3 regions of the Streptomyces sp. NBC_01288 genome follow, and region 3 is predicted to be linked to each of the others. Evidence: riboswitches for the same ligand, from Rfam matches in the RefSeq annotation. Region 3 holds a riboswitch; each other region holds the start of a gene.

Region 1 (5,703 bases), 6.0 Mb from region 3:
GTTGACCCACAGCCGCTCCGCCGGGATGGCCTCAAGTCCCTTGCGCAGCAGGGCCGCTGCCTCGGCCGTGCTCGGCACGCGCGGGGAGTGGATGTCGTAGACACCCGGCCCCGCCTCGCGCGGATAGCCGTGCTCGGCCAGCTCCCGCGCGACCTGCATGTGCGAGCGGGCCGCCTCCAGGCTGATGACGTCCGCGTCGAGGTCGTCGATGGCCTGCACGATGTCGCCGAACTCGGCGTAGCACATGTGCGTGTGGACCTGCGTCTCCGGCCGGACCCCGGCGGTGGTCAGCCGGAACGCCTCCGTGGCCCAGGCGAGATACGCCTCCCGGTCCGCCGCGCGCAGCGGGAGGGTCTCGCGCAGGGCGGGTTCGTCGACCTGGATGACCGAAGTCCCGGCCGCCTCAAGGTCGTTGACCTCGTCGCGCAGGGCGAGGGCGACCTGCCGTGCGGTGTCGCCGAGCGGCTGGTCGTCGCGGACGAAGGACCAGGCGAGCATGGTGACCGGTCCGGTGAGCATGCCCTTGACCGGGCGTGAGGTGAGCGACTGGGCGTACGTCGTCCAGCGCACCGTCATCGGTTCGGGGCGGGAGATGTCGCCGGCCAGGATCGGCGGGCGGACGTAACGGGTGCCGTAGGACTGGACCCAGCCGTGCTGGGTGGCGAGGTAGCCCGTCAGCTGCTCGGCGAAGTACTGGACCATGTCGTTGCGTTCGGGCTCGCCGTGCACGAGGACGTCCAGGCCGGTCTTCTCCTGGAAGGAGATGACCTCGCCGATCTCTGCCCTGATCCGCTCCTCGTAACCGGCCGTGTCGATCCGTCGCGCTCGCAAGTCGGCCCGCGCGGTGCGCAGTTCGGCGGTCTGCGGGAACGAACCGATCGTGGTCGTCGGCAGCGGCGGCAGCCCGAGATGCGCGCGCTGCGCCGAGGTCCGCTCGTCGTACGGCTGGGAGCGGCGGCCGTCGGTGTCCGTGACCGCGGCGGCCCGGGCCCGTACGGCGGGATCGCGGGTGAGTGCCGAACCGGCGCGGGAGGCCAAGTCGGCGCGGTTGGCGGCGAGTTCGGCGGCGATCGTGTCGGTGCCCTGGGTCAATCCCTTGGCGAGCGTGACGATCTCGGCCGTCTTCTGGCGTGCGAACGCCAGCCAGCGCAGGATCTGCGGCTCGATGTCCCGCTCGGCGGCCGCGTCGAGCGGCACATGGAGCAGCGAGCAGGAGGCGGCCACGTCGACGCGGTCGGCCAGCCCGAGCAACGTGCCCAGTGTGGCAAGGGAGTTGGTGAGGTCGTTGACCCAGACGTTACGGCCGTTGACCACGCCGGCGATCAGCCGCTTGCCGGGCAGTCCGCCGACGGAGGCGAGGTCGTCCAGGTTGGCGGCGGCGGACTCGGTGAAGTCCAGCGCGAGGCCCTCCACGGGTGCCTTCGCGAGGACCGGCAGCGCGTTGCCGAGCCGGTCGAAGTAGGAGGCGATCAGCAGCTTCGGCCGGTCGGTGAGGGCACCGAGGTCGCGGTAGGCGCGGGTGGTGGCGTTCAGTTCGGCCGGGGTGCGGTCCTGGACCAGGGCGGGCTCGTCGAGCTGCACCCATTCCGCGCCCGCCGCGCGCAGGTCGGCGAGGACCTCGGCGTACACGGGCAGCAGCCGGTCCAGGAGCGTCAGCGGTTCGAAGTCCGCGGACACTCCGGGGGCGGGCTTGGCGAGCAGGAGGTAGGTGACCGGGCCGACCAGGACCGGGCGGGCGGTCAGGCCCAGGGCGAGGGCCTCCTTCAACTCCGCCACCTGCTTGGTGGAGTCGGTGGTGAAGACGGTGTCCGGGCCCAACTCGGGCACGAGGTAGTGGTAATTCGTGTCGAACCACTTCGTCATCTCCAGCGGCGCCACGTCCTGCGTGCCGCGGGCCATCGCGAAGTAGCCGTCCAGCGCGTCGAGTTCGACGGCGGCGCGGTGGCGTTCGGGGATGGCGCCGACCATGACGGTGGTGTCGAGGACGTGGTCGTAGTACGAGAAGTCGCCGGTCGGGACCTCGTGGATGCCGGCGGCCGTCAGCTGCTGCCAGTTGGTGCGGCGCAGTTCGGCGGCGGTGGCGCGGAGGGCGTCGGCGTCGACGCGGGCCTTCCAGTAGCCCTCGATGGCCTTCTTGAGTTCTCGGCCCTTGCCCTGGCGGGGGTAGCCGTAGACGGTGGCCCGTGCTGCCGCGGCTGCGGACTTCGGTGTCACGGAAATCTCCTTCGCGAGATATCTCCCTGGATCCCGGTGTCGGGACGTGAGCGCGAAGTTCGTAGACCGGGGGATGGTGATCGCCCGTGTGTACGCCGACCCGCCCACGAGGTCACCGGGATTCCGCGCGCGAATGCTTCGCGTGCGGGCAGGTGGCAGGTCTTCGGACTTGCGGGCACGGCCTCCGTTTGACCGGAGGTCACCTACTGGCCGTCGCTTCCCAGGTCCTGTGTGGGCCCAGTGCGTATGACGGCGGTCGTTCCTGCTTACCGCTGCGGGGCAGTCCCGGAGTCTCACCGGGTTCCCTCTTGCGACGCGTCCGTCTGGGTGACGGGGCGAACCAGCTGCGTTGGCCAGCCTACGGGGTGGGGGTCTTGTGCGTCGATTTTTGGGTGCGGGCCGGTGGGGGCTGGTCGCGCCCACGCGGCGGAGCCGCAAATCGATACAGCCCCGCGCCCCTAGGGCAAGTCAGTTGGCCGGGATTCGAAAGCTCGCAGGATTTGCTCGGCCGCCAGCGTTGCTGTCAACTCGCCCTCTCGTACCTGGCGTTCTAGGTCCGGGGCCAGGGCGCGGACAGTCGAATCGGCGTGCAGGCGGCCCAAGAGCTCTTCTCGGACCATCGTCCAAGTCCAGTCCACCTGTTGCTCGCTGCGCTTCACCGCCAGGCGGCCCGTGGAGTCCAGCAGGGAGCGGTGTTGCTCCAGGTGCTCCCAGACCGTGTCCAGGCCTGTTCCCTCGCGGGCGCTACAGCTCAGTACCGGCGGGGTCCAGGCCGCGTCGGCCGGATGCATCAGGCGTAGCGCGCCTGCCAGTTCACGTGCCGCGCTCTTCGCGTCGCGCTCGTGCGGGCCGTCCGCCTTGTTGACGGCGATGACGTCCGCCAGCTCCAGGACGCCCTTCTTGATGCCCTGCAACTGGTCGCCGGTGCGGGCCAGGGTGAGCAGGAGGAAGGAGTCGACCATGTTGGCCACCGCCGTTTCCGACTGGCCTACGCCTACCGTTTCGACGAGGACGACGTCGTAGCCCGCCGCCTCCATCACCACGATGGACTCGCGGGTCGCCTTCGCGACGCCGCCCAGCGTGCCGGCGGTGGGGGAGGGGCGGACGAAGGCCGCCGGGTCCACGGCCAGGTGTTCCATGCGGGTCTTGTCGCCGAGGATCGAACCGCCCGTGCGGGTCGACGACGGGTCCACGGCCAGCACCGCGACCCGGAAGCCCTGCGAGGTGAGCCGGGTGCCGAAGGCGTCGATGAAGGTCGACTTGCCTACGCCGGGTACGCCGCTGATGCCGATCCGGCGGGCCTGGCCGCTGTGCGGGAGGAGTGCGGTCAGCAACTCCTGGGCCATGACCCGGTGTTGGGGTTTGGTCGACTCGACGAGGGTGATGGCGCGGGCCACCAGGGCCCGCTTGCCGTCGAGTACGCCCTTCACATAGGTGTCGACCTCGATCACAGGGTGTGCCCGAGGTCGGCGGCCAGGCGCTGTACGAGGTCGTAGGCCGCGTCCGGGATCACCGTCCCGGGCGGGAACACGGCCGCCGCGCCCATCTCCAGGAGGGTGGGGACGTCCTGGGGTGGGATGACCCCGCCGACCACGATCATGATGTCCTCGCGGCCCTCCTCGGCGAGGGACTCCTTCAACGCCGGTACGAGGGTGAGGTGTCCGGCGGCGAGGGAGGACACCCCGACGATGTGTACGTCCGCCTCTACGGCCTGGCGGGCCACCTCGCCGGGGGTCTGGAACAGCGGGCCGACGTCGACGTCGAAGCCGAGGTCGGCGAAGGCGGTGGCGATCACCTTCTGGCCGCGGTCGTGGCCGTCCTGGCCCATCTTGGCGACCAGGATGCGGGGGCGGCGGCCCTCGGACTCCTCGAACTCGGCCACGAGGGTACGGGTGCGCTCTACTGACGGGGAGTCGCCGGCTTCGGTGCGGTACACACCGGCGATCGTACGGATCTGGCTCGCGTGCCGCCCGTACACCTTCTCCAGCGCGTCGGAGATCTCGCCGACCGTCGCCTTCGCGCGGGCCGCGTTCACCGCCAGCTCCAGGAGGTTTCCCGTGCCCTCGTCGGCCGCGCGGGTCAGCGCGTGCAGCGCGTCCTGGGTGGCCTGTTCGTCGCGCTCGGCGCGCAACCGCCGTAGCTTCTCGATCTGTTGGGTGCGTACGGAGGAGTTGTCGACCTTGAGGACGTCGATCTGCTCGTCGGTCTCCACGCGGTACTTGTTGACGCCGATGACCGGCTGGCGGCCGGAGTCGATGCGGGCCTGGGTGCGGGCCGCGGCCTCCTCGATGCGGAGTTTCGGGATGCCCGCGTCGATGGCCTTGGCCATGCCGCCCGCCGCCTCGACCTCCTCGATGTGCTGCCAGGCGCGGCGCGCGAGGTCGTAGGTCAGCTTCTCTACGTACGCGCTGCCGCCCCACGGGTCGATCACGCGGGTCGTGCCGGACTCCTGCTGGATGAGGAGTTGGGTGTTGCGGGCGATGCGTGCCGAGAAGTCGGTGGGCAACGCGAGGGCTTCGTCGAGGGCGTTGGTGTGCAGCGACTGGGTGTGGCCCTGTGTTGCCGCCATCGCCTCCACGCACGTGCGCGTGACGTTGTTGAAGACGTCCTGCGCGGTCAGCGACCAGCCCGAGGTCTGTGAATGGGTGCGCAGGGAGAGGGACTTGGCGTTCTGCGGGTCGAACTGCTTGACCAGCTTGGCCCACAGGAGGCGGGCCGCGCGCATCTTGGCGATCTCCATGAAGAAGTTCATGCCGATCGCCCAGAAGAAGGAGAGCCGGGGCGCGAACGCGTCCACGTCCATCCCCGCCGCCCGGCCCGCCCGGATGTACTCGACCCCGTCCGCGAGGGTGTACGCCAGCTCCAAGTCGGCCGTCGCGCCCGCCTCTTGGATGTGGTAGCCGGAGATGGAGATGGAGTTGTAGCGCGGCATCCGCTGCGAGGTGTACGCGAAGATGTCGGAGATGATCCGCATCGACGGCTTCGGCGGATAGATGTAGGTGTTGCGGACCATGAACTCTTTGAGGATGTCGTTCTGGATGGTCCCGGCCAACTTCTCGGGCGGTACGCCCTGTTCCTCCGCTGCCACGATGTAGAGGGCCAGTACGGGCAGCACCGCGCCGTTCATCGTCATCGACACCGTCATCTTGTCCAGCGGGATGCCGTCGAAGAGCTGGCGCATGTCGTAGATCGAGTCGATCGCCACGCCCGCCATGCCGACGTCACCGGTCACGCGCGGGTGGTCGCTGTCGTAACCCCGGTGCGTGGGCAGGTCGAAGGCGACCGACAGGCCCTTCTGACCGGCCGCCAGGTTGCGGCGGTAGAAGGCGTTGGACTCCTCGGCCGTGGAGAAACCCGCGTACTGGCGGATCGTCCAGGGCTGGTTGACGTACATCGTCGGGTACGGGCCGCGCAGATACGGGGCGATACCCGGGTAGGTGGCCAGGAAGTCCAGGCCTTCCAAGTCCTGGCCGGTGTACAGGGGTTTGA
Region 2 (5,703 bases), 4.6 Mb from region 3:
CAGATAAAGGGCGACCGAGGGTCGACCGGATGGGGCTAGAAGTCCTCGTCCAGGTCGACCGTGCCCTCCACCGCCACCTGGTACGCCGACGGGCGGCGCTCGAAGAAGTTGGTCAGCTCCTGGACGCCCTGCAACTCCATGAAGGAGAAGGGGTTCTCGGAGCCGTACACCGGGGCGAAGCCCAGTCGCTGGAGGCGCTGGTCCGCGACGCACTCCAGGTACTGGCGCATCGAGTCGGTGTTCATGCCCGGCAGACCCTCACCGCACAGGTCGCGCCCGAACTGGAGCTCCGCCTCGACGGCTTCGCGCAGCATGTCGGTCACCTCCTGCTGGAGCTGGTCGTCGAACAGCTCCGGCTCCTCCTTGCGGACGGTGTCGACCACCTCGAACGCGAAGGACATGTGCATGGTTTCGTCCCGGAAAACCCAGTTCGTCCCCGTCGCCAGGCCGTGCAGCAACCCCCGGCTGCGGAACCAGTAGACGTACGCGAACGCGCCGTAGAAGAACAGCCCCTCGATGCACGCGGCGAAGCAGATCAGGTTCAGGAGGAAGCGGCGGCGGTCGGCCTGGGTCTGGAGGCTGTCCAGCTTCTCTACCTCGTTGATCCACTTGAAGCAGAACTCGGCCTTCTCGCGGATGGAGGGGATGTTCTCCACCGCGTCGAAGGCGGCCGCCCTGTCCTCCGGGTTGGGGAGGTAGGTGTCCAGGAGGGTCAGATAGAACTGGACGTGGACCGCTTCCTCGAAGAGCTGACGGCTCAAGTACAGCCGCGCCTCGGGGGAGTTGATGTGCTTGTACAGCGTCAGCACGAGGTTGTTCGCCACGATCGAGTCACCCGTCGCGAAGAACGCGACCAGCCGGCCGATCATGTGCTGCTCACCCGGCGTCAGCTTCGCGAGGTCGGCGACGTCCGAGTGGAGGTCGACCTCCTCGACGGTCCAGGTGTTCTTGATCGCGTCCCGGTAGCGCTCGTAGAAGTCCGGGTAGCGCATGGGGCGGAGGGTCAGCTCGAAGCCCGGGTCGAGGAGGTTCTTTTCGGGGGAGCTCATTACTGGCAGGCCTCGCAGGACTCGGGGTTCTCAAGGGAGCAGGCGACCGCGTCTTCGTCGGGGGTCAACTGCTGTACGGGGATGGGGGTTTGGGCTTGGGCCTGGGCGGCGCGGGCGATGCGGGTCGCCGGGCGGGAGCGCAGGTAGTACGTCGTCTTCAGGCCCTGCTTCCAGGCGTACGCGTACATCGAGGAGAGCTTGCCGATCGTCGGCGTCTCCAGGAACAGGTTCAGGGACTGGGACTGGTCCAGGAACGGGGTGCGGGCGGCGGCCATGTCGATCAGGCCGCGCTGCGGGATCTCCCAGGCCGTGCGGTACAGGGCGCGGACCTCGGCCGGGATCCAACTGAAGGCCTGCACCGAGCCGTTGGCCTCACGCAGGGCCTCACGAGTGCGGGCGTCCCACACGCCGAGCTGCTTCAGCTCGTTCACCAGGTAGGAGTTGACCTGGAGGAACTCGCCGGACAGCGTCTCGCGCTTGAACAGGTTGGAGACCTGCGGCTCGATGCACTCGTAGACACCCGCGATGGACGCGATGGTGGCGGTGGGCGCGATGGCCAGCAACAGGCTGTTGCGCATGCCGACTTGGGCGATACGTTCCCGCAGCGCGGCCCAGCGCTCGGGCCAGGTCAGTTCCACGTCGTAGTGGTCCGGGTGCAGGACACCGCGGGCGGTACGGGTCTTCTCCCAGGCCGGCAGCGGGCCGTTGCGCTCGGCGAGGTCGGCGGAGGCCTCGTACGCGGCGAGCATGATGCGCTCGGCGATACGCGTCGAAAGGGCCTGCGCCTGCGGGGAGTCGAAGGGGACGCGGAGTTTGAAGAAGACGTCCTGGAGGCCCATCGCGCCCAGGCCGACCGGGCGCCAGCGGGCGTTGGAACGGCCCGCCTGCTCGGTCGGGTAGAAGTTGATGTCGACCACGCGGTCCAGGAAGGTGACGGCCGTGCGGACGGTCTCGTCCAGGCGCTCCCAGTCCAGCTCACCATCGGTGACGAACGCGCCCAGGTTCACCGAACCCAGGTTGCAGACCGCCGTCTCGCCGTCGTCCGTGACCTCCAGGATCTCCGTGCAGAGGTTGGAGGAGTGGACCGTGTGGCCCGGCTCGGCCGTCTGGTTGGCGGTGCGGTTGGCCGCGTCCTTGAAGGTCATCCAGCCGTTGCCGGTCTGCGCGAGGGTGCGCATCATGCGGCCGTAGAGGTCACGGGCCGGGATGGTCTTCTTGGCGAGCCCCCGCGCCTCGGCCTTGCGGTACGCGGCGTCGAACTCGGCGCCCCACAGGTCGACCAGCTCGGGCACGTCGGCGGGGGAGAACAGCGACCAGTCGCCGTTCTCGTTCACCCGGCGCATGAACTCGTCCGGGATCCAGTGCGCGAGGTTCAGGTTGTGCGTACGGCGGGCGTCCTCACCGGTGTTGTCCCGCAGCTCCAGGAACTCCTCGATGTCGGAGTGCCAGGTCTCCAGGTAGACCGCGGCGGCACCCTTGCGCCGGCCGCCCTGGTTCACCGCGGCGACCGAGGCGTCCAGCGTCTTCAGGAACGGGACGATGCCGTTGGAGTGCCCGTTCGTGCCCCGGATCAGCGAACCCCGGCTGCGGATGCGGGAGTACGACAGTCCGATGCCGCCGGCGTGCTTCGAGAGGCGGGCGACCTGGTGGTAGCGGTCGTAGATGGAGTCCAGCTCGTCCAGCGGGGAGTCGAGGAGGTAGCAGGACGACATCTGGGGGTGCCGGGTGCCGGAGTTGAAGAGTGTGGGGGAGGACGGGAGGTAGTCCAGGCGGCTCATCAGGCGGTAGAGCGCGGCGACTTCGTCCAGGGCGCGGGTGCTGTCGTCCTCCGCGAGACCGGCGGCCACGCGCAGCATGAAGTGCTGGGGCGTCTCGATGACCTTGCGGGTGATCGGGTGCCGCAGGAGGTAACGGCTGTACAGGGTGCGCAGGCCGAAGTAGCCGAAGCGGTCGTCGGCCTCCGTGTCGATCAGCGCGTCCAGGCGGGCCGCGTGCAGCGTCGCGAACTCGGCGGTGCGGTCCGCGATGAGGCCCTCGCGGTGGCCCACGGCGACGGACCCGGTGAACGTCGTGACGCCCTGGGATGCGGCCTCGGCGGCGATGCTGATCGTCAGCAGCCGGGCGGCCAGCCGGGAGTAGACCGGGTCCTCGGAGATGAGGCCGGCGGCCGCCTCCGTGGCCAGCTCGCGCAGTTCCGCCACGTCCGCGTGCGCGGACCGGCCGCGCAACGTGGCGGCGGCGACCCGGCCGGGGTCGGCGTCGGGGAGGTCGGCGGTCAGCTCGGTCAGGGTCCGCAGGATCGCGGTACCGGGGCCGTCGGCGTCCTGAACGGCCGTTCCGGGAACGTCGGTTCCGGGTCCGGTCGCGGTCGCTACGATCGCCTCGTTCACCTGGGTCGCTGATGCCGGCTCTGCTGGCGCGATGGTCACGGTGGGGCTCTCCCTCGCTCGGCACGGGGCCTCGCCGAGGGCAGGCGGCAGTACACGAGCGCACGGGGCGTCGCGTCCACCGGCCCACTCCACGAGGCCCGGACGTCATGCGCCTGGCCGGGTGGCCGGACGCGAGCTGTCGGCAGGTCCTCGGACTGGCCATGCGTGCATATGCACGTAAGTACACCGTTGCGGGACAGTTCCGGATTCGCACCGGATTCCCCTGCGGCGACAGCGAGCATGAGCATACATCTTGTGCTCGCCTGTCACGTCACCACCAGATGTTGTGTCGCGGTGGTTTCAGAGTGTCAGCTTGTAGGTGAGCAGAGTGAGATCGTCCAGGTGTGGCACGGGGTTCCAGTCGCGGTCGGGGGTGCGGACGAAACCCAGGCGTTCGTAGATGCGGTGGGCCGCGTGCATGGAGCTCTGGGTCGACAGGACTACGGCCGTGCAGCCCTCGGTGGCTCGGGCGCGGTCGACGCAGGCGCGGACGAGGGCCTCGCCGGCGCCTCGGCCGCGGGCGGTGCGGGCGATCGCCAGTGCGCGGATCTCTGTCTCGTCGGTTGTCGCGATGTCGGCGACTGGGCCGGGGCCGGGGACGAAGGTGACTCCGCCGAGGAGGTGGTCGCCGTCCACCGCGACGAGGACCTCTGCGGCTGCGGCTCGGCTTGCTACGTCCTTCAGTACGGGGAGGTAGGGGTCGTCGTCGCCGTAGTCGAGGAGGCCGTCCTGTAGGTAGGCCTGCGCCGTGATGTTGCCGAGGTCTTCGTATTCGGTGGGGATTGCTCGGCGGATGAGGATGTCCATGGGGGTGAGTGTGTACGACAGCGGGCCGCCGAGGAACTTGCTTTCCGGTGGCCCGCTGCGGGTTGTGTGTGGCTGGTCGCGCCCACGCGGCGGAGCCGCATATCGATACAGCCCCGCGCCCCTGGGTGGGGACGGTCAGCCTGCGTTAGTGGGTTGCCCCTGCTGTTGCCGGAGGTAGTTCCACCTCTACGCCCGGGTCGCCCGCGTCTGCGGTGTAGTCGGCGGGGTTGGTCTCGTCGATGCCCTCTGGGGCCTTGAACGCCTTCAGGGCGAATGTCAGGACCACCGTGACGACGACGTTCAGGACGAACGCCGTCAGGCCGATGTAGCCGATCTCGCCGATGCCGGGGATCTCCTTGGACGAGCCGCCGAAGTGGTCCTGGGTCGGGGAGGCGACCCCGTACGCGGCGAGGGTGCCGTAGATCATGCCGACCGCCCAGCCGGTGAGGAGGGCCCAGCGGTGGGGCCAGCGGGTGAAGAGGCCGCCCACCAGGGACGGGAAGGTCTGGAGGATCCAGATGCCGCCCAGGAGCTGGAAGTTGATGGCGACCGTCTTGTCCATCGTGAGGACGAAGGCCAGGGCGCCGACCTTCACCAGGAGCGAGACGATCTTGGAGACCTTTGTCTCCTGGGCCGGGGTCGCGTCGGGCTTGATGAAGTCCTTGTAGATGTTGCGGGTGAAGAGGTTCGCCGCCGCGATGGACATGATCGCCGCCGGGACGAGGGCGCCGATGCCGATCGCCGCGAAGGCCACGCCCGCGAACCAGTCCGGGAACATGTTCTCGAACAGCTGCGGGATCGCCAACTGGCCGTTGGTGACCTTGACTCCGGCCGCGATCGCCATGAAGCCGAGCAGCGCGAGCAGGCCCAGCATCAGTGAATACAGGGGCAGGATCGTGGTGTTGCGGCGGATCACGTTGCGGCTCTTGGAGGAGAGCGTCGCGGTGATCGAGTGCGGGTACATGAAGAGGGCCAGTGCCGAGCCCAACGCCAGTGTGGCGTACGTCCATTGGCCCGCCGGTGCGGGGACGAGTCCGCCTGTCCCGGCCGCCTTGAACTTGGCGCCCGCCGCGCTGAAGATGTCGTCGAAGCCGCCGAGCTTGATCGGGATGTAGATGATCGCCACCGTGATGACGAGGTAGATCAGGCCGTCCTTCACGAACGCGATCAGCGCGGGCGCGCGGAGGCCGGACGAGTAGGTGTACGCGGCCAGCACCGCGAACGCGATCAGCAGCGGCAGGTCCTTCACGAACCAGTTGGAGTTCGCGCTGCCGCCCACCCCCATGACGTCCAACACGGCCTGGATGCCGACCAGTTGGAGTGCGATGTACGGCATCGTCGCGAGGATGCCGGTGACCGCCACGGCCAGCGAAAGACCCTTCGAGCCGAAGCGGCCGCGCACGAAGTCCGAGGTCGTC
Region 3 (5,703 bases):
ACGTAGGCGACAGCCCCGGCACGGACGACGCCGTCAGCCACAGTCGGCACATCCACTCCAGTTGGGCCGTGCGGTCGAAAGCCTGGTCCAGGGAGGTGCCGTAGGCGATCGTGCCGTGGTTCTGGAGCAGGCAGGCGGAGCGGTCCGTCAGGGCGTGGAGCATGTTCTCGGCCAACTCCTCCGTGCCGTAGGTCGCGTACGGGGCGACCCGGACCGGGCCGCCGAGGGCGCCGGACATGTAGTGGACCGAGGGGAGTTCGGGGACGAGGGTCGAGACGGCTGTCGCGTGGACGGCGTGGGTGTGGACGACGGCGTGGGCGTCGGTGGTGCGGTAGACGGCGAGGTGCATGGGGAGTTCGCTCGTCGGGAGCAGGGTGCCGAGGACCTGCCTGCCGTCGAGGTCGACACCCACCGTGTCGGCGGGTGCGAGGCGGTCGTAGGGGACGCCCGACGGTGTGACCAGGACGGTGTCGCCGACGCGGACCGAGACGTTTCCGGAGGTGCCGACGACCAGGCCGTCGGAGACCGTCCGGCGCGCGGTCGCGACGAGCGCGCCCCAGGCGTGCGCCTCCTCGGGGAGGACACTCCGCCTCCGCGTCTCACCCGCAGTTCCCGCACTCTCCCGGGCGTCCCGCCCGCCCCGCTGGTCCCGCCGTTGCTCAGCCATGTCGCGATCCTGTCAGCCGGTGCCCCAACGCACGTTCGGGCGAAGGCACTTTAGGCCGGAAGCCGCGCGTCCGAAAGATGACATATGGGCGTGAACCGCCCACTCCAGTCGCCCGACTGGAGACCGACCGGCATCGACGGATCGTCCAACAACCTCTGGGTGATTTGTCGTGCACGCCGCCATTCCCCGGGGGAAACATGGCCCGTGATCGCACACCGTCCCTGACCCGCGTCCGCACCGGCATCCGCCTTCGCCTCCGCACCGACCCCCGCGCCCGCCTCGCCGTAGCCGCCGTCGCCGCGCTCACCGTCGGCGCGACCACCCTCGCGCTCGCCGAGATCCCGGCCGTCGCCGCAGACATCGTCGCGAGTTCACCGAAGGGCCACGACGTCTCCTCGCACCAGAAGAACGTCGACTGGCCGAGCGCGAAGGCGAAGGGCGCCACGTTCGTCTACGTCAAGGCGACCGAGTCGACGACCTACCGCAACCCGTACTTCGGCCGGCAGTACGACGGCGCCCGCAAGGCCGGCGTCATCCGCGGCGCGTACCACTTCGCCCTGCCGGACAGGTCGTCGGGCGCGAGCCAGGCCGCGTACTTCGTGGCGCACGGCGGCGACTGGAAGGCGGACGGCTGGACGCTGCCGCCCGCGCTGGACATCGAATACAACCCGTACGACAAGAAGCACGGCTGCTACGGCCTGAGCAAGGCCAAGATGGTCAGCTGGATCAAGGCCTTCAGCGCCGAGGTGAACCGGGAGACCGGCCGCCGCCCGGTGATCTACACCACCACCCTGTGGTGGAAGACCTGCACGGGCGACAACAGCTCCCTGGCCTCGACACACGCGCTGTGGATCGCCCGCCACAACGCGGCGGACGCGGGCTCGCTGCCCGCCGGATGGTCGTACTGGACCTTCTGGCAGTACGACAACAGCGGGAGCCTGCCGGGTGACCAGAATCTCTTCAACGGGACGGTGAGCCAACTGAGGAAGTTCGCCCGGGGCTACTAGTCGATTTGCTGGGCAATCCGGCCACCACAGGGACCCCCTCAGTTCATCTTCCGTTCATCCGGATTGCCTACGGTCAACGCGCCGATGACCTCGAACGATTGCCTGGGTAAATGGAAAACTTCTCGCTGATCCTCGCGATTGTGGTAATCACCGCACTCGCGTTCGATTTTACGAACGGTTTCCACGACACCGCCAACGCGATGGCCACCACCATCTCGACCGGTGCGCTCAAGCCCAAGGTCGCGGTGGCCATGTCGGCCACCCTCAACCTGGTGGGCGCTTTTCTCTCCGTGGAGGTCGCCAACACGATCTCCAAGGGTCTCGTCGACGAGAGCGGCATCCGTCCCGAGGTCATCTTCGCCGCCCTGGTCGGCGCGATCCTCTGGAACCTGGTGACCTGGCTCGTCGGTCTGCCGTCCAGTTCCTCGCACGCCCTGATGGGCGGTCTGATCGGCGCCACCATCGCCTCGGCCGGCACCGGCGCGGTCCACGGCGACGTCCTGGTCACCAAGGTCCTGCTGCCGGCGATCGCCGCCCCGATCGTCGCGGGCATCGCGGCGATGCTCGCCACCCGCTTCTCGTACGCCCTGAGCCGCAACGCCGGGGGCAAGGCCGCCGACAAGGGCTTCCGCGTCGGCCAGATCGCCTCCGCCGGACTGGTCTCGCTGGCCCACGGCACGAACGACGCGCAGAAGACGATGGGCATCATCACCCTCGCCCTGATCGCCGGCGGCTCCATCGCCCCCGACTCGGACCCGCCCACCTGGGTCATCCTCTCCGCGGGCCTCGCCATCGCGATGGGCACCTACATCGGCGGCTGGCGCATCATCCGCACCATGGGCAAGGGCCTGACCGACCTCCAGCCGCAGCAGGGCTTCGCCGCCCAGACCAGCGCCGCCGCGGTCATCCTGGCCTCCTCGCACATCGGCTTCTCCCTCTCCACCACGCACGCCGTCTCCGGCTCGGTGATGGGCGCGGGCCTCGGCCGCAAGGGCGGGGTCGTCCGCTGGTCGACCGCGACCCGGATGTTCGTCGCCTGGGGTCTGACCCTGCCGGCCGCCGCACTGGTCGGTGCGCTCGCCGAGTCCGTGACCGACCTCGGCGACTGGGGCACCGCACTGGTGGCCGTCTTCCTGGTCGCCTCCAGCGCCGGCATCTGGCTGCTCTCCCGCCGCCAGGTCGTCGACGCCTCGAACGTCAACGAGGTCGACGAACCGGCCGGCGTGATCACCACCGCGATCGCCGCCGTGACCCCGCCGCCCCCGTCGGTCGCCCTCTCCGAAGGCCTCACGGCGACGATCCCCTCGCCGCCCGTGAACCCGGCCCCCATCGTGCAGTCCGACCCGGCGACACCGCCGGCCGCCGCCGTCTGAGCCCCGCGCCCCGGACACGAAGGAACGAATCAGCATGCACATCGACTGGGCAGCCCTCGGCTCCGTCTTCGGCGTCAGCCTCGTCGCCACCGTCTCCCTGGTGGCTGTTTTCACCCTCGGCATCGTCGGCCTCTCCCGCCGCGAACGCGCCACCGCCCAGGGCGACTCCGCGCCCCTCGCCCTGACCGGCGCGTACGCCTGCTTCGCGGCCTGCGCGGCGGCGGTGGCGTACGGGATCTATCTCATCGTGGCCTGACCGGCCGCCAGTTGGACCGAGCGTGGGGTGCGGGACGGATCGCCGTCCCGCACCCCACGTCCGCGTGACCCCTCCGACCCCTCGCGTGTGGGCATCAGCACACTCCGTCCCCGCAGGTCAACAGCAAGTTGACGGCCCTTCCAACAGCATGGTGGACTGCCGGAGCCATATACGGCGGCAGGAGAGGAAGCCGGTGCGAATCCGGCGCGGTCCCGCCACTGTCACCGGGGTAGACACCCCCGGGAGCCAGGAACTCTCACCGCCGGTCTCGTCGAACCAGGGCGTGGACACCCTGAGTGAGGACATATCGCCATGCTCGGCTGCCGTTCGAGGTCCCGCACCATCCCCGTGTCCGACTCAGTGATCGGCTGACCCGATGCGTGCCGATCGCGTCTTCGCGTACGGCGCCGCCGCCGGCCTCCTCGGCGACCACCTGCTCGGCGATCCCCGCCGCGGGCATCCGGTCGCCGCCTTCGGCCGTGCCGCGGGCGCCGTGGAACAGGTGCTGTGGCGCGACCACCGGGGCTGGGGCGCCCTGCACACCGCCGTGTGCGTCGGTGGCACCATCACCCTCGCCGCCGCGGCCACTTCGGCCCTACGGCCGTCCCGTACGGCCTCTGCCGCCCTCACCGCCGCCGCCACCTGGGCCGTCGTCGGCGGGACCTCCCTCGCGCGCGAGGCCGGGGTCATCGGGCGGGCGCTGGAGGCCGGTGACATCGACGGTGCGCGGGCCCGGCTCCCCCACCTCTGCGGGCGGGACCCGCAGTCCCTCGACGCCGACGGGATCGCCCGGGCCGTCGTCGAGTCCGTCGCCGAGAACACCTCCGACGCGGTCGTCGGCGCCCTGGTCTGGGGCGGCATCGCGGGTGTCCCGGGCCTGCTCGGGTTCCGGGCCGTGAACACGCTCGACGCGATGGTCGGCCACAGGTCGGCCAAGTACCGCCGCTACGGCTGGGCTTCGGCCCGCCTCGACGACGTCGCCGGCTGGCCGGGCGCCCGCCTCACCGCCGCCCTCGCGACCGTCGCGGGCGACGACCCGCGCGGCGCCGCCCGCGCCTGGCGCACCGACGCCCGCAAACATCCCAGCCCCAACGCCGGCCCCGTCGAGGCCTCCTTCGCGGGAGCCCTCGGCGTACGCCTCGGCGGGACGCTCTCCTACGGCGGCCGGGTCGAGCACCGGCCCGTGCTCAACGGCGACGGACGCCCCGTCGCCGTACCGGACATCGCGCGTGCCGTACGACTGTCCCGGCGCGTCGGTCTGCTCGCGCTCGGGGTCAGTGTCGCCGGGCGGCTGCTGGTGAAGGGACGGAAGTCATGAGCGGCGGCGGGCTGTTGGTGGCCGGCACCACCTCGGACGCCGGCAAGAGTGTCGTGACCGCCGGGATCTGCCGGTGGCTGGTGCGGCAGGGCGTGAAGGTCGCGCCGTTCAAGGCGCAGAACATGTCCCTGAACTCGTTCGTGACGCGCGAGGGCGCCGAGATCGGTCGGGCACAGGCCATGCAGGCGCAGGCGTGCCGGATCGAGCCGACCGCGCTGATGAATCCCGTGCTGCTGAAGCCGGGCAGTGACCGGACCAGCCAAGTCGTCCTCATGGGCAGCCCTGTTGGCGAGATGAGTGCCCGCGGCTATCACGGCGGGCGCCAAGAGGCCCTGCTCGGCACGGTGTTGGACTGTCTCGCCGAGTTGCGGGGCACGTATGACGCGGTGATCTGTGAGGGGGCCGGTTCGCCCGCCGAGATCAATCTGCGGCGGACCGACATCGTGAACATGGGCATCGCGCGCAATGCCCGCCTGCCCGTGCTCGTGGTGGGCGACATCGACCGCGGGGGCGTCTTCGCCTCCTTCTTCGGGACCGTCGCGCTGCTCAGCCCCGAGGACCAGGCGTTCGTCGCCGGGTTCCTCGTCAACAAGTTCCGGGGCGATGTGTCGCTGCTGGAACCGGGGTTGGAGATGCTGCTCGGCCTCACCGGGCGGCGGACGTACGGCGTGCTGCCGTTCCGGCACGGGCTCGGGATCGACGAGGAGGACGGCCTGCGCATCTCGCTGCGCGGGACCGTGCGCGAGTCGAACACCGCGCCGCCGGTCGGCGAGGACGTGCTGCGGGTCGCCGTCTGCGCGATCCCGCTCATGTCCAACTTCACCGACGTGGACGCGCTGGCCGCCGAACCGGGCGTCGTGGTGCGGTTCGTGGACCGGCCGGAGGAGTTGGCCGACGCGGACCTCGTCGTCATCCCCGGCACCCGGGGGACGGTGAAGGCGCTGGAGTGGCTGCGCGAGCGGGGACTTGCGGACGCCCTCGTGCGCAGGGCGGCCGAGCAGCGGCCAACTCTCGGTATCTGCGGTGGCTTTCAGATCCTCGGCGAGCACATCGACGACGAGGTCGAGAGCCGGCAGGGGTCG

The links. A riboswitch is a leader RNA that binds a small molecule or an ion and turns the genes downstream of it on or off. The one in region 3 is predicted to bind cobalamin.
Region 1: linked by a shared signal. The riboswitch ahead of metE (5-methyltetrahydropteroyltriglutamate--homocysteine S-methyltransferase) and the one ahead of OG194_RS36610 (cobalamin biosynthesis protein) in region 3 are both predicted to bind cobalamin.
Region 2: linked by a shared signal. The riboswitch ahead of OG194_RS15265 (ribonucleoside-diphosphate reductase subunit alpha) and the one ahead of OG194_RS36610 (cobalamin biosynthesis protein) in region 3 are both predicted to bind cobalamin.

What each region holds. Positions count from the first base shown of each region.
Region 1 covers NZ_CP108427.1:2,103,950-2,109,652, reverse strand. The annotation lists gene metE (5-methyltetrahydropteroyltriglutamate--homocysteine S-methyltransferase) at 1-2,214, opposite strand, end outside; cobalamin riboswitch at 2,364-2,561, opposite strand; gene meaB (methylmalonyl Co-A mutase-associated GTPase MeaB) at 2,673-3,665, opposite strand; gene scpA (methylmalonyl-CoA mutase) at 3,662-5,703, opposite strand, start outside.
Region 2 covers NZ_CP108427.1:3,542,073-3,547,775, reverse strand. The annotation lists gene OG194_RS15270 (ribonucleotide-diphosphate reductase subunit beta) at 36-1,049, opposite strand; gene OG194_RS15265 (ribonucleoside-diphosphate reductase subunit alpha) at 1,049-3,478, opposite strand; cobalamin riboswitch at 3,603-3,726, opposite strand; gene OG194_RS15260 (GNAT family N-acetyltransferase) at 3,779-4,285, opposite strand; gene mctP (monocarboxylate uptake permease MctP) at 4,431-5,703, opposite strand, start outside.
Region 3 covers NZ_CP108427.1:8,147,242-8,152,944, reverse strand. The annotation lists gene OG194_RS36630 (class II aldolase/adducin family protein) at 1-667, opposite strand, end outside; gene OG194_RS36625 (lysozyme) at 865-1,674, shown strand; gene OG194_RS36620 (inorganic phosphate transporter) at 1,785-3,047, shown strand; gene OG194_RS36615 (hypothetical protein) at 3,082-3,303, shown strand; cobalamin riboswitch at 3,439-3,581, shown strand; gene OG194_RS36610 (cobalamin biosynthesis protein) at 3,680-4,621, shown strand; gene OG194_RS36605 (cobyric acid synthase) at 4,618-5,703, shown strand, end outside.